DNA from 2 places in the Heyndrickxia faecalis genome. Region 2 is predicted to be linked to the other one. Evidence: a T-box and tRNA genes for the amino acid it is inferred to sense, from the RefSeq annotation. Region 2 holds a T-box; the other holds one or more tRNA genes.
The links. A T-box is a leader RNA that pairs with one kind of tRNA and senses whether it is charged. The one in region 2 lies ahead of leuS (leucine--tRNA ligase), so its partner is inferred to be a tRNA-Leu.

Region 1 (3,402 bases), 1.3 Mb from region 2:
GCGACAGGACGGAAAGACCCCATGGAGCTTTACTGCAGCCTGATATTGAATTTTGGTACAGCTTGTACAGGATAGGTAGGAGCCTTGGAAACCGGAGCGCCAGCTTCGGCGGAGGCATCGGTGGGATACTACCCTGGCTGTATTGAAATTCTAACCCGCACCCCTTACCGGGGTGGGAGACAGTGTCAGGCAGGCAGTTTGACTGGGGCGGTCGCCTCCTAAAAGGTAACGGAGGCGCCCAAAGGTTCCCTCAGAATGGTTGGAAATCATTCGCAGAGTGTAAAGGCATAAGGGAGCTTGACTGCGAGACTTACAAGTCGAGCAGGGACGAAAGTCGGGCTTAGTGATCCGGTGGTTCCGCATGGAAGGGCCATCGCTCAACGGATAAAAGCTACCCTGGGGATAACAGGCTGATCTCCCCCAAGAGTCCACATCGACGGGGAGGTTTGGCACCTCGATGTCGGCTCATCGCATCCTGGGGCTGTAGTCGGTCCCAAGGGTTGGGCTGTTCGCCCATTAAAGCGGTACGCGAGCTGGGTTCAGAACGTCGTGAGACAGTTCGGTCCCTATCCGTCGCGGGCGCAGGAAATTTGAGAGGAGCTGTCCTTAGTACGAGAGGACCGGGATGGACGCACCGCTGGTGTACCAGTTGTCTTGCCAAAGGCATCGCTGGGTAGCTATGTGCGGAAGGGATAAGTGCTGAAAGCATCTAAGCATGAAGCCCCCCTCAAGATGAGATTTCCCACAGTTTATACTGGTAAGATCCCTGAAAGATGATCAGGTTGATAGGTCCGGGGTGGAAGCGCGGCGACGCGTGGAGCTGACGGATACTAATCGATCGAGGACTTAACCAAATAGAAAAGCGGAGGTGCCTTGTTTAGCCCCGACAAGCGAATGTTCTGACCGGCATGGAGCCGTCTTTTGGCTCCGTGACGGGCAGGTTATTCGACCTCGAGGGGCTAGGCACCGGAGCTGGACAATAGAAAAGCGGAAGCGCCTCGCTCATCGGCGTACGGATTTCGGAGCTTTCGACTGAGATAAAGGAAACACGGCGAGCCCCTAAAGGCGAGCCGATGTTGACTTATCGTAGGGAGAAAGCGCAGAAATACGCTAGCCGATAGGCGCTGGAGCTAGACAATTCTCAAAGTTAGAAACGCGTTCTCCGTTTACAGTTTTTTCTCCCATCCGGTTTTCAGGGAACACATCCCAAAATTATACAGGTCCGGTGATAATGGCGGAAAGGTCACACCCGTTCCCATCCCGAACACGGAAGTTAAGCTTTCCAGCGCCGATGGTAGTTGGGGGTTTCCCCCTGCGAGAGTAGGACGTTGCCGGGCCATAATACGGAGGATTAGCTCAGCTGGGAGAGCGTCTGCCTTACAAGCAGAGGGTCGGCGGTTCGATCCCGTCATCCTCCACCATAAATATGAGCCATTAGCTCAGTTGGTAGAGCATCTGACTTTTAATCAGAGGGTCGCAGGTTCGAATCCTGCATGGCTCATCATATTTAGCAGGAAATAAGAATTTCAGCCTGTTCAAAGACGGCCTGAAATTCTTTGACCTGAATTTTTGCGGAAGTAGTTCAGTGGTAGAACATCACCTTGCCAAGGTGGGGGTCGCGGGTTCGAATCCCGTCTTCCGCTCCATTTTTTTCTCTTGCCGGGGTGGCGGAATTGGCAGACGCACAGGACTTAAAATCCTGCGGTAGGTGACTACCGTACCGGTTCGACTCCGGTCCTCGGCACCATTCGATATATGCGCCCATAGCTCAATTGGATAGAGCGTTTGACTACGGATCAAAAGGTTAGGGGTTCGACTCCTCTTGGGCGCGCTATATACGGGAAGTAGCTCAGCTTGGTAGAGCACATGGTTTGGGACCATGGGGTCGCAGGTTCGAATCCTGTCTTCCCGACCATTCAAATTCGGGGCCTTAGCTCAGCTGGGAGAGCGCCTGCTTTGCACGCAGGAGGTCAGCGGTTCGATCCCGCTAGGCTCCACCAAAAAAAGTATTGACTTCTAAATAAATAAGTGTTATACTTTAAAAGTTGCTGTTTGTGATTGTTCCTTGAAAACTGGACAAAACGAAACGTCAAATTCTTTTTGAGCTTTTATCAAACATCTTTACTGAGAGTTTGATCCTGGCTCAGGACGAACGCTGGCGGCGTGCCTAATACATGCAAGTCGTGCGGACCTTTTAAAAGCTTGCTTTTAAAAGGTTAGCGGCGGACGGGTGAGTAACACGTGGGCAACCTGCCTGTAAGATCGGGATAACGCCGGGAAACCGGGGCTAATACCGGATAGTTTTTTCCTCCGCATGGAGGAAAAAGGAAAGACGGCTTCGGCTGTCACTTACAGATGGGCCCGCGGCGCATTAGCTTGTTGGTGGGGTAACGGCTCACCAAGGCAACGATGCGTAGCCGACCTGAGAGGGTGATCGGCCACATTGGGACTGAGACACGGCCCAAACTCCTACGGGAGGCAGCAGTAGGGAATCTTCCGCAATGGACGAAAGTCTGACGGAGCAACGCCGCGTGAGTGAAGAAGGCCTTCGGGTCGTAAAACTCTGTTGCCGGGGAAGAACAAGTGCCGTTCGAACAGGGCGGCGCCTTGACGGTACCCGGCCAGAAAGCCACGGCTAACTACGTGCCAGCAGCCGCGGTAATACGTAGGTGGCAAGCGTTGTCCGGAATTATTGGGCGTAAAGCGCGCGCAGGCGGCTTCTTAAGTCTGATGTGAAATCTTGCGGCTCAACCGCAAGCGGTCATTGGAAACTGGGAGGCTTGAGTGCAGAAGAGGAGAGTGGAATTCCACGTGTAGCGGTGAAATGCGTAGAGATGTGGAGGAACACCAGTGGCGAAGGCGGCTCTCTGGTCTGTAACTGACGCTGAGGCGCGAAAGCGTGGGGAGCAAACAGGATTAGATACCCTGGTAGTCCACGCCGTAAACGATGAGTGCTAAGTGTTAGAGGGTTTCCGCCCTTTAGTGCTGCAGCTAACGCATTAAGCACTCCGCCTGGGGAGTACGGCCGCAAGGCTGAAACTCAAAGGAATTGACGGGGGCCCGCACAAGCGGTGGAGCATGTGGTTTAATTCGAAGCAACGCGAAGAACCTTACCAGGTCTTGACATCCTCTGATCTCCCTGGAGACAGGGCCTTCCCCTTCGGGGGACAGAGTGACAGGTGGTGCATGGTTGTCGTCAGCTCGTGTCGTGAGATGTTGGGTTAAGTCCCGCAACGAGCGCAACCCTTGACCTTAGTTGCCAGCATTGAGTTGGGCACTCTAAGGTGACTGCCGGTGACAAACCGGAGGAAGGTGGGGATGACGTCAAATCATCATGCCCCTTATGACCTGGGCTACACACGTGCTACAATGGATGGTACAAAGGGCTGCGAGACCGCGAGG
Region 2 (3,402 bases):
CCAGTGCCGGATTGGCCTTGTCCTGGATTTTTTCTGACAGGCTGCCGTCTTCATTCACAAACAGGCGCCAAATCCGGTCAAGGAAGCGGCGGGAACCGTCAAGGCCGTTCGTCGACCACGGGATCGATGCATCCAAAGGGCCCATGAACATTTCGTACAGCCGGAGCGTATCGGCCCCGTGTGACTCAAGAATGTCATCCGGATTAACGACATTGCCGCGCGATTTGCTCATCTTTTCATGGTTCGCGCCCAGGATCATGCCTTGGTTGAACAATCTTTGGAATGGTTCTTTCGTTGACACCACCCCGATATCGTACAAAAATTTATGCCAGAAGCGGGCATACAGCAAGTGCAGCACCGCATGCTCGGTTCCGCCGATGTACAGGTCAACCGGCAGCCATTTTTTCAGCTTTTCCGGATCGGCAATCGCTTTATGATTTTTCGGATCGATGAAACGGAGGAAGTACCAGCAGCTTCCCGCCCATTGCGGCATTGTGTTTGTTTCGCGCCGGCCTTTTTTCCCTGTTTTCGGATCGACAACATTGACCCAGTCTTCCACATTCGCAAGCGGTGATTCACCTGTTCCGCTCGGTTTGATTTCCTTCATTTTCGGAAGCATGAGTGGCAGCTCTTCTTCCGGCACGGCCGTTATGGTCCCGTCTTCCCAGTGGATAACCGGGATCGGCTCGCCCCAGTAACGTTGGCGGCTGAACAGCCAGTCACGCAGGCGGTATGTCACTTTCTTCTGTCCGATCCCTTTTTCTTCGAGCCACTCGATCATGCGTTTAATCGCTGCCTGTTTATCCAGCCCGTTTAAAAATCCGGAATGGACGTGTTCGCCGTCACCGGTATAGGCTTCTTTTTCAACGTTGCCGCCTGCGACGACTTCTTTAATCGGCAAATCGAATTTGCGGGCAAATTCATAGTCGCGTTCGTCATGGGCCGGCACCGCCATGATTGCGCCTGTCCCGTAGCTCATTAATACATAATCGGCAATCCAGATTGGCATTTTTTCGCCGTTCGCCGGGTTCACGGCATACGCCCCCGTAAATACGCCGGTTTTGTCTTTCGCAAGGTCCGTCCGTTCAAGGTCGCTTTTTAATTGCACCTCGGCAATGTAAGCCTGAACTGCATCGGCCTGCTCATCTGTTTTGATTTTATCCACAAGCGGGTGTTCCGGCGCAAGCACGGCATAGGTCGCCCCGAACAGCGTATCCGGGCGGGTCGTGAAAACGGTAAACGTTTCATTTGTGCCTTCAACCTGGAATGTCACTTCCGCCCCTTCCGAACGGCCAATCCAGTTGCGCTGCATATCCTTAATGTTTTCCGGCCAATCCAGCTCCTCAAGGTCTTCAAGAAGGCGGTCTGCATAGGCGGTAATTTTCAACATCCACTGGCGCATCGGTTTGCGGATGACCGGATGCCCGCCGCGTTCGCTCTTGCCGTCAATGACTTCTTCGTTTGCCAGCACGGTTCCGAGCGCAGGGCACCAGTTGACTGGCACTTCATCAATATAAGCAAGCCCCTTTTTCCACAGCTGCAGAAAAATCCACTGCGTCCATTTATAATATTCCGGATCAGATGTGTTGATTTCCCTATCCCAATCATAAGAAAACCCGATCGATTTCATCTGGCGGCGGAACGTATTGATATTTTGAATCGTGAAAACAGCCGGATCATTGCCGGTATCAATCGCATACTGCTCAGCCGGAAGCCCGAATGCATCCCACCCCATCGGATGGAGGACATTATATCCTTGCATCCGTTTCGTCCGCGACACGATGTCGGTCGCCGTATAGCCTTCCGGGTGCCCGACGTGAAGGCCTGCCCCCGACGGATACGGAAACATATCCAGGCAATAAAATTTCGGTTTATTTTCGTCTTCACCGGTACGGAACGTGTGATGCTCTTCCCAGTACTGCTGCCATTTCTTTTCGATTTTCCGGTGGTCAAAACTCATGACAGACTCCTCCTTTTTTATGTATCGACATTGACAATATAGGACGCAAAAAACCTCCCATCCCAAGAAAAAGGGACGAGAGGGTTCTCCCGCGGTACCACCCAAATTAGTGCAAGCACTCACTTTAAGTCCTTAACGCGGAATACGGCAAATACTAAAACGGGTTCATATTTGCAACTCAAAGGCGAGTTCACGGGGTTCCCTGATTGGCTTGCACCTCCCGCCAATTCTCTTGTTTCAGTGCCGCCGTTACTGCTCCTTGTCAACGTTCTTCTATCGTTTATTCAATTTATAACCTATTTTACAGAAATTCATTCCCGGTTTCAACATTATTTTCCTGCCACCTCAGAATGCGGTTTTTTTGCGAGCGGGCGGTCATACAACAAGGCCAGTAAAAGGGAAACGGCGAGAAAGAAAATGAGCAATCCGAACAATGCCTTCATGCCGAATGCATCTGCGACAAACCCGCCTACAACAGGGCCAATCATTCTGCCGCATGTTGCGACACTGTTAATGATGCCCTGGTAAAACCCTTCCCGCCCTTTCGGCGAAAGCGTATTGGCAACTGCGGGCACAGCCGGCCAGACAAGCATTTCCCCGACCGTTAAAATGCCCATTGCCACTGCAAAACCGGGAAAATGCCCGGCAAAGGCAACGACAGCGAATGACAGCATAAAAATGGCCGTCCCAGCAACAATTTGCTGTTTGACTTCCGGCAAGAACCGCTTTAAAAACGACAAAAGGAGCGGCTGGCCGAGCACGATGATCGCGCCGTTCAATGTCCAAAGAAAGCTGTACTTGTTCAGCGATATATGAAGCGTCTGCGTATAAGTGGAAATCGTAGCCGTCCATTGCGTGTACGCCGTCCATGCCAGGAAATAAGCAAAGCATAATATGATGAGGGATGCCACTTGCGCCCTTCCTGCACTTTTGGCAGAAACAGCGGCTGCTCCCGCATACCCAGCATGTTTTTCGGCAATATTCCGGTAGCCGAAGATGGCAATCGCCATAAAAACGAGAAAAAGTGCAAGATTCGCTGCAAAAATAAGGTCAATGGAATAAGAGGCAATCACACCGCCCAGCGCGGCACCGAGTGCAACCCCGATGTTGTTGGCGACATAGATGGCATTGAACGCTTTTCTCCCTCCGCCTTTCCAAGCCGCGCCCGCCATTGCAAGGATCGCCGGGCCGATCATACCGGAACCGAGCCCGATTGCGCCGAGGAAAAATACATAATCCGGCCAAGCGTGGTTCCATGTCAAGCCGGCAAGCGCAACGGCGGAAATCAGGCCGCCCAGCAGCACGGAACGATAACCCCCGATTTTATCATGCAAATAGCCGCCCAAAAGACTGCCGATGACGCTTGTAAAATTATTCAGCATGAGCACGAGCCCGGCGATAAACAGCGATTTGCCGAGATGATCGTGAATATAGATTGAATT

Region 1: it has a tRNA-Leu gene. The T-box ahead of leuS (leucine--tRNA ligase) is inferred to sense a tRNA for this amino acid. The anticodon was not compared.

The regions. Positions count from the first base shown of each region.
Region 1 covers NZ_CP158453.1:26,132-29,533, reverse strand. The annotation lists rRNA gene ABR335_RS00165 (23S ribosomal RNA) at 1-854, shown strand, start outside; rRNA gene rrf (5S ribosomal RNA) at 1,222-1,337, shown strand; tRNA gene ABR335_RS00155 (tRNA-Val) at 1,346-1,421, shown strand; tRNA gene ABR335_RS00150 (tRNA-Lys) at 1,429-1,501, shown strand; tRNA gene ABR335_RS00145 (tRNA-Gly) at 1,572-1,646, shown strand; tRNA gene ABR335_RS00140 (tRNA-Leu) at 1,659-1,747, shown strand; tRNA gene ABR335_RS00135 (tRNA-Arg) at 1,758-1,831, shown strand; tRNA gene ABR335_RS00130 (tRNA-Pro) at 1,839-1,915, shown strand; tRNA gene ABR335_RS00125 (tRNA-Ala) at 1,925-2,000, shown strand; rRNA gene ABR335_RS00120 (16S ribosomal RNA) at 2,121-3,402, shown strand, end outside.
Region 2 covers NZ_CP158453.1:1,296,486-1,299,887, reverse strand. The annotation lists gene leuS (leucine--tRNA ligase) at 1-1,960, opposite strand, end outside; T-box leader at 2,029-2,235, opposite strand; gene ABR335_RS06125 (MDR family MFS transporter) at 2,290-3,402, opposite strand, start outside.